Regions from separate parts of the Comamonas antarctica genome, predicted to be linked through region 1. Evidence: predicted binding sites of a transcription regulator. Region 1 holds the regulator's gene; each other region holds the start of a gene.
What was found. Region 1 encodes sigma-54, which starts transcription at its own class of promoters, with help from an activator protein. Its sites were predicted from a motif close to TGGCANGNAANCTGCTTT; they were not measured.
Positions count from the first base shown of each region.

Region 2: a site for sigma-54 is predicted at 1,163-1,180, ahead of atzF (allophanate hydrolase). Genes of this name have one in related genera too.
Region 3: a site for sigma-54 is predicted at 705-722, ahead of HUK68_RS07910 (CmpA/NrtA family ABC transporter substrate-binding protein). Genes of this name have one in related genera too.

Region 1 is NZ_CP054840.1:218,173-220,439, reverse strand. Features, by position in the region: gene HUK68_RS01020 (THUMP domain-containing class I SAM-dependent RNA methyltransferase) at 1-403, opposite strand, end outside; gene HUK68_RS01015 (RNA polymerase factor sigma-54) at 476-2,050, opposite strand; gene lptB (LPS export ABC transporter ATP-binding protein) at 2,092-2,267, opposite strand, start outside.
Region 2 is NZ_CP054840.1:4,156,113-4,158,379, forward strand. Features, by position in the region: gene atzF (allophanate hydrolase) at 1-1,143, opposite strand, end outside; gene HUK68_RS19260 (carboxymuconolactone decarboxylase family protein) at 1,317-1,991, opposite strand; gene HUK68_RS19265 ((R)-mandelonitrile lyase) at 2,071-2,267, opposite strand, start outside.
Region 3 is NZ_CP054840.1:1,643,441-1,645,707, reverse strand. Features, by position in the region: gene HUK68_RS07915 (ANTAR domain-containing response regulator) at 1-523, shown strand, start outside; gene HUK68_RS07910 (CmpA/NrtA family ABC transporter substrate-binding protein) at 877-2,121, shown strand; gene ntrB (nitrate ABC transporter permease) at 2,153-2,267, shown strand, end outside.

The sequences.
Region 1 (2,267 bases):
CATCGGGGCGCACGCCGGTCTTGGCGCGGAAGCGGTCGGCAATGGCGTCCTTGACGCGCAGCGCGGCGAAATTCAGGCTGGTCAGCGGGCTGTGCTGCGAGGTGAATTCGATCTTGAAGCTCTCGCGCGGGCTGAACCAGATCTCCCAGGCAATTTCGCTGGCTGCACGGTACAGGTCGTTCTCGTTGCGGTACATCGAGGTCGACAGCTGCACCAGCACGCGCTGCGCCAGCCGGCTATGCAGGTTCAGCAGCAGCGCATCGCGCCACGAGGCGCGCAGCATCACGCCGCCGCGCCCGACCAGCAGGTCGTGTCCGGTCAGTCCCGTGATGCGGTGGGCCTCATCGGCCAGATAGTCCTCCACGCCGGCGGCGCAGGGCAAAAACAGTTGCAGTTGGTTCATAGCAGGGGCGCAAGGATACGCTTTTGTCGCGAACTGCGGGCATTGGAGGACATCGGCAGTCGCGCGCTGCGGCTACAGCGACTTGCGCAGATTGGCGGGCGCGATCTTGAGCACATCGCGGTACTTGGCCACGGTACGGCGCGCGCACTCGATGCCCTGCTCCTTGAGCATCTCCGCCAGCTGGCTGTCCGACAACGGCTTGAGCGGATTCTCGGCCGCGACGAACTGCTTGATCAGCGCGCGCACCGCCGTGCTCGAGGCGTTGCCCCCGGTCTCGGTGCCCAGGCCTGAACCAAAGAAGTACTTGAGTTCATAGGTGCCCATCGGCGTGGACATGTACTTGGCCGTGGTCACGCGGCTGATGGTCGACTCGTGCAGGCCCAGTTCGTCGGCGATGTCGCGCAGCACCAGCGGGCGCATCGCCAGCTCGCCATGGGTGAAGAAGTTCTTCTGCCGCTGCACGATGGCCTGGGAGACGCGCAGGATGGTGTCGAAGCGCTGCTGGATGTTCTTGATGAACCAGCGCGCCTCCTGCAGGCGCTGCTGCAGGCCCGCATGTCCTTCGCTGCCCTTGTGGCCGCGCAGCGCGTTGGCATAGATGTCATGCACGCGCAGCCGCGGCATGACGTCGGGGTTGAGCTGCACGCTGAACTGCGGCTGGCCGTCGCCACTGCTGCGCGCCAGCTTGCGCACCATCACATCGGGCACGACCAGGTTGCGCTCGACATCGGCAAAGCGCCGGCCGGGACGCGGTTCGAGCCGCGCAATCAGCGCCATGGCCGCGCGGATGCGCTCGTCGCTCGCGCCGCAGGCCTGCATCAGCCGGCGCACATCGCGGCGCGCCAGCAGGTCCATGGGCTGCTCGCAGATGCGCAGCGCGGTCTGCACGGTATCCGCGTCCACCTGCGCGTCATCGCGCGCGGCGAGGTGCCTGAGCTGCAGCGTCAGGCATTCGGCCAGGTCGCGCGCGCCCACGCCCACCGGCTCGAGCGACTGCAGCAGGCGCAGCGCCACCGTGAAGTGGTGCACCAGTTCTTCCTGCTCCTCGAGCGCATCGGCACCGGCCAGGCCCGCGGCCAGTTCCTCGAGCGGGTCCTCGAGATAGCCATGTTCGTTGAGCGATTCAATGAGAAAGCGCAGCGCCGAGCGATCGACCTCGCCCAGGCGCAGCGACAGTGCCTGGCGGTGCAGGTGGTCGGTCAGCGACTCATGGCCGTGCGCCAGATCCTGGGCTTCGGTGTCGTCCTCGGCATGGCGCGCACGCGCCTCGCCGCCCCATTCGCTGTCGTCGGGCGAGAGGTCGGCGCTGCCATCCCCTTCCCAATCGGGCGCGGCATCGGCCGGCGCCGTGACGTCGCCGCTCTCGGTATCGCTGCTGGTGGCCGTGTCGCTGCTGGCCGAACCCGTCGCGTGCTGCGCGTCATCGGCGTAATCGTCGCGCTGTGCGGGCAGATCGGCCTGTGCCACGCCAAACTCCTCGCGCTCGGCTTCCTCGGTGGTGCGCTCCAGGAACGGGTTGTCGTCGAGCATGTGCTCGACCTCCTGGCTCAGTTCCAGCGTCGAGAGCTGGAGCAGCCAGATCGATTGCTGCAACTGCGGTGTGAGGGCCAGATGTTGCGATACGCGTAGCGACAGACCCGGTTTCAACGGCGTTTCCCCTCAGACCGGCACAAGCTGATGCACATGGCTCACATCCTGAAATGCTCGCCGAGATAGACCCGGCGCACGTCGGCGTTCTCGACGATCTCGGCCGGCGTGCCCTGGGCCAGCACATGGCCGTCGCTGATGATGAACGCGTGGTCGCAGATGCCCAGCGTTTCGCGCACGTTGTGGTCGGTGATCAGCACCCCGATGCCACGCGCCT
Region 2 (2,267 bases), 270 kb from region 1:
ATCGATGCGCGGGTGGCGCGGTGCGGTGGGCACGCACAGCACGTCCCAGTCCTGCCAGAGCCGGTCGGCTTGCTGCTTGAGTTGCTGCAGCCGGTATTGCGCGGCAAAGGTGTCGGCCGCGGAAAACCGCTTCGCCACATCGAGCACGCTGCGCACCACCGGCACCATTTTCTCGGGCTGCTGTTCGTAGATGCTGCGCGCACCGACGACGCGCTCGGCCACCCAGGGGCCGTGGTACAGCAGCTGCGCCACCTCGAACAGCGTGTCGAACGGGATTTCTTCGAGCTGCGCGGTCTGCGCCTGCAGTTGCGCGCAGAAATCCGCAAATGCGGCTTCATAGGCAGGCGACAGCGGGCGCGCTGCCGGTGTTGCCACGCGCAGCTGCGCCAGCGGCTTGTGCGCGGGCGCCATGGGGCGCGCGCGCGAGTAGCCGTCGGCCGGGTCGTGGCCCTCCATCACCGACATGACGCTGGCGCTGTCCGCGACGGTGCAGGCCAGCACGCCAATGCAGTCCAGCGTGCGGCAGGCAGGCACCAAACCGGTGCCACTGACTGCACCAGGCGTGGGTTTGAGGCCGACGATCTGGTTGAAGCCCGCAGGCACGCGGCCCGAGCCCGCGGTATCGGTCGACAGTGCGAACGGCACCAGGCCGCGCGCCACGACCGATGCCGAACCCGAGCTCGAACCGCCGCTGATCAGGCGCGCGTCAAAGGTATTCGGCACCACGCCATAGGGCGAGCGCGTGCCGACCAGGCCGGTGGCAAACTGGTCGAGATTGGTTTTGCCCAGCACGATGGCACCGGCATTTCTGAGACGTTGGATCGCAAACGCATCGTTTTGCGCGACGTAGGCGAACTCCTCGCAGGCGGCAGTGGTGCGGAAACCCTCCACATCGATGTTGTCCTTGACCGCGAACGGCACGCCATACAGCGGCATCTGTTCGCGTCCCAGCGCCTGCTCCAGCGCCAGCAGTTCGTCGATCTGGTCCTGCAGCTGTTCGGCGCTGGCAATGCTGATCCAGGCGGTATCCGCTGCATCGCAGGCCAGCCGCTGCTGCTCCAGCAGTTCGGCAGGCGTTGCTCCCTGAGCATATGCGTTCTTCCAGTCTTCGAGGGTGCCGATCAGCATGATGAATACCTTCATGTATACAAGATGCTGTGACAAAGCAGGTTGTGTGCCAGATGCTGCCACGCGGCCCGTGGCGCTGAACAATGGCGGCCAGCCCACGGCCATCGACGCCTTCCGCTTGGCGGAGGAAGTGTTCAAGGACATGGAGATCGGAGGCAGCGCGGGCGCCGGCGCGCGCTGCATCGGCGTCAGTGCTTTTGCTGCGTCGCCAGATGGCGCTCCAGTGCCTGGCGTGCACGCTGGGCCTCACCGGCGCCGACACGCTCCTGCAGCACCGCCGCCACCTGCTGCAACTGCGCGCTGGTGAGCCCGACATTCAGGCTGATGCGCATATGCGACTGCAACTGCGAGTCGGCGCCTTCGAGCGCCGCAAGCATGCCCAGCGTGGCCAGTTCGCGGCTGTGCCAATCGAGGTTGTCGCGCTCGAAGATATCGCCGAACAAATGTGTTTTCAGGTACTCGTCCACCGCGGGCGCGAAGTCGAACAGCGCGCCCTTGACAGGGCCGCCCGACAGCCGCGTCTGGTTCGCGGTGCCCGCGGCCAGCAGGGCGTCGCCCTGGGGCGCGGCGCGGCTGGGCAGATTGCCAGGGGCGTCGGCGATGCCGCGCTGCTGGCGCGATTGCAGCACCTGCATCAGCGCGCCCAGCGCATTGAGGCTGCGCGGGAAACCGGCATAGGCATAGAGCTGGACCAGCACTTCCTTGATCTCGTTCACGCTGAGCCCTGCCGACAGGCCTTGCTCCAGCGCCGTCTTGAGCTGGTCGATAGCGCCGGCCGCGGCAAACGCCGAGATCGGCACGATGGCCTGCTGGCGCGCCGTGAGCGTGCTGGACTGGGTCTGCGGGATGCTTGGGTGCTGCATGGTGCGGGTCTCCTGCGCTGCATGTCCGGTGACTGCGATGCCGGCAAGGGCCGCCACGAGAAGGGCCTGGCCCAGTGCCTTATTTGCCTTCGTATTGTGCATCGGTGACTTTCTCCAGCCATTGGACGTTCTGGCCCTGCTCGGTGGTACCGGTCACGGCCAGGTGGGTCATTGCGGCATGCGGCGCAGCGCCATGCCAGTGCTTGACGCCGGGCGGGCACCAGACGACATCGCCGGCGTGGATCTGCTGCACCGGCTTGCCCCATTCCTGCGTCA
Region 3 (2,267 bases), 1.4 Mb from region 1:
CATGGGACTGCTCGAGGCGCAATACGATGTGGTGGCCACGCTGCCCGCGGACGTATTCCTGCACGAGCGCATCGCCCAGCTGCGCCCCGACCTGATCATCGTCGACGCCGAAAGCGAGGCGCGCGACGCGCTCGAGCATGTGGTCTTGGCGACGCGCGACGAGCGCCGGCCCATCGTGCTGTTCACCAACGACCCCGACACCACCCATGTGCCCGATGCCGTGGCCGCGGGCGTCTGCGCCTATATCGTCGAAGGGCTGGCGCCGCCGCGCATACGCCCCATCCTGCAGGTCGCGATGGCGCGTTTTCAACACGAGCAGGCGCTGCGCGCCGAGCTCAAGGATGCCCGCGACGAACTCAAGGACCGCAAGACCATCGACCGCGCCAAGGGCATCCTGATGCAGCGCCAGGCGCTGAGCGAGAAGCAGGCCTATGACCGGCTGCGCAAGCTCGCGATGGACAAGGGCGTCAAGATGGTGCAAATCGCCCAGCGCATGATCGACGCCGCCGAACTGCTCGGCTGAGCGGGCCGTTCATGCTGAGCCGCCCATTCGGGGCGAGCCTCCAGTTCATGGTGAACTTCCCGTTCATGGTGAGCTCCCCGTTCATGGCGAGCCTGTCGACCCATGTCCGACCCGCATGCCCTGATTCAGCGCATCCGCACCCAAATGGCGCAGCCGCAGCGGCCTGCAACGCCGAATCCGCTGGCACCGAACTTGCTTGATATCCGGCAAGGTCAACGAAGACCCCACGGCGTGCAAGCAACGACTGACTGCGCGCCACCGGACAAAGGCGTCCCCATCCACCAGCCCGGCTCGATGCCCGGCCCAGGATGTGGACGCCTTTTTTATTTGCCACCTTTTCGCCGAGACTGCATATGCCCGACCTGATGAAAACCGGACTCCAGCGCCGCACCGTATTGCAAGCCGCCACCGTGGGCGCCGCGGGAATCTCCCCCGCGCTGCGCGCACTGGTGCATGCCCAGGGGTCGGATGCGCCCGAGAAGAAGGAGGTGAAGATCGGCTTCATTCCGCTGACCGACTGCGCCAGCGTGGTGATGGCCTCGGTGCTGGGCATCGACCAGAAATACGGCATCAAGATCATTCCGACCAAGGAAGCGAGCTGGGCCGGCGTGCGCGACAAGCTGGTCAATGGCGAGCTGGACTGCGCGCATGTGCTCTATGGCCTGGTCTATGGCGTGCACCTGGGCATCGGCGGGCCGAAGAAGGACATGGCGGTGCTCATGAACCTCAACAACAACGGCCAGGCGATCACCTTGGCCAAGAAGCTGGCCGACAAAGGCGCGGTCGACGGCCCGGGCCTGGCCAGGCTCATGGCCAGCGAGAAGCGCGAATACACCTTTGCCCAAACCTTTCCCACGGGCACGCATGCGATGTGGCTCTACTACTGGCTCGCGGCCAACGGCATCGACCCGATGAAGGATGCGAAGGTCATCACCGTGCCGCCGCCGCAGATGGTGGCCAACATGCGCGTCGGCAACATGGACGGCTTCTGCGTGGGCGAGCCCTGGAACCACCGCGCGATCATGGACGGCATAGGCGTGACCGCGGCCACGACGCAGCAGATCTGGAAGGACCACCCCGAGAAGGTGCTGGGCACCACGGCCGAGTTCGCCGACAAGTACCCGAACACCGCGCGCGCGGTCACGGCCGCGATTCTCGAGGCCGGCCGCTGGATCGATGCCAGCTTGGCCAACAAGACCCGCATGGCCGAGACCATTGCCGCCAAGTCCTATGTGAACACCAGCGTCGACGCCATCAACCAGCGCATCCTGGGCCGCTACCAGAACGGCATGGGCAAGACCTGGGACGACCCCGACCACATGAAGTTCTACAACGAGGGCATGGTCAACTACCCCTATCTCTCGGACGGCATGTGGTTCCTGACCCAGCACAAGCGCTGGGGCCTGCTCAAGGAGCATCCCGACTACCTGGGCGTGGCCAAGTCCATCAACCGCATCGAGCTCTACAAGCAGGCCGCCGCGGCCTCCAAGACGCCGCTGCCCAAGAGCGACATGCGCAGCAGCAAGCTGATCGACGGCGTGGTCTGGGACGGCACGCAGCCGCAGAAATACGCCGACAGCTTCAAGATCAAGGCCTGAGCCCGGCCCACATCCACAGAGAGAACGCACGATGAACACTCAGACCCTGCTGCCCGCCGCCGCGCCGCCGGGCGCGCGCCCGGCCCGCCCCGTGGAATCCGTGGAACCCGCTGCCGAGCCCACGCTATCGGCGGCGATACCCGTTG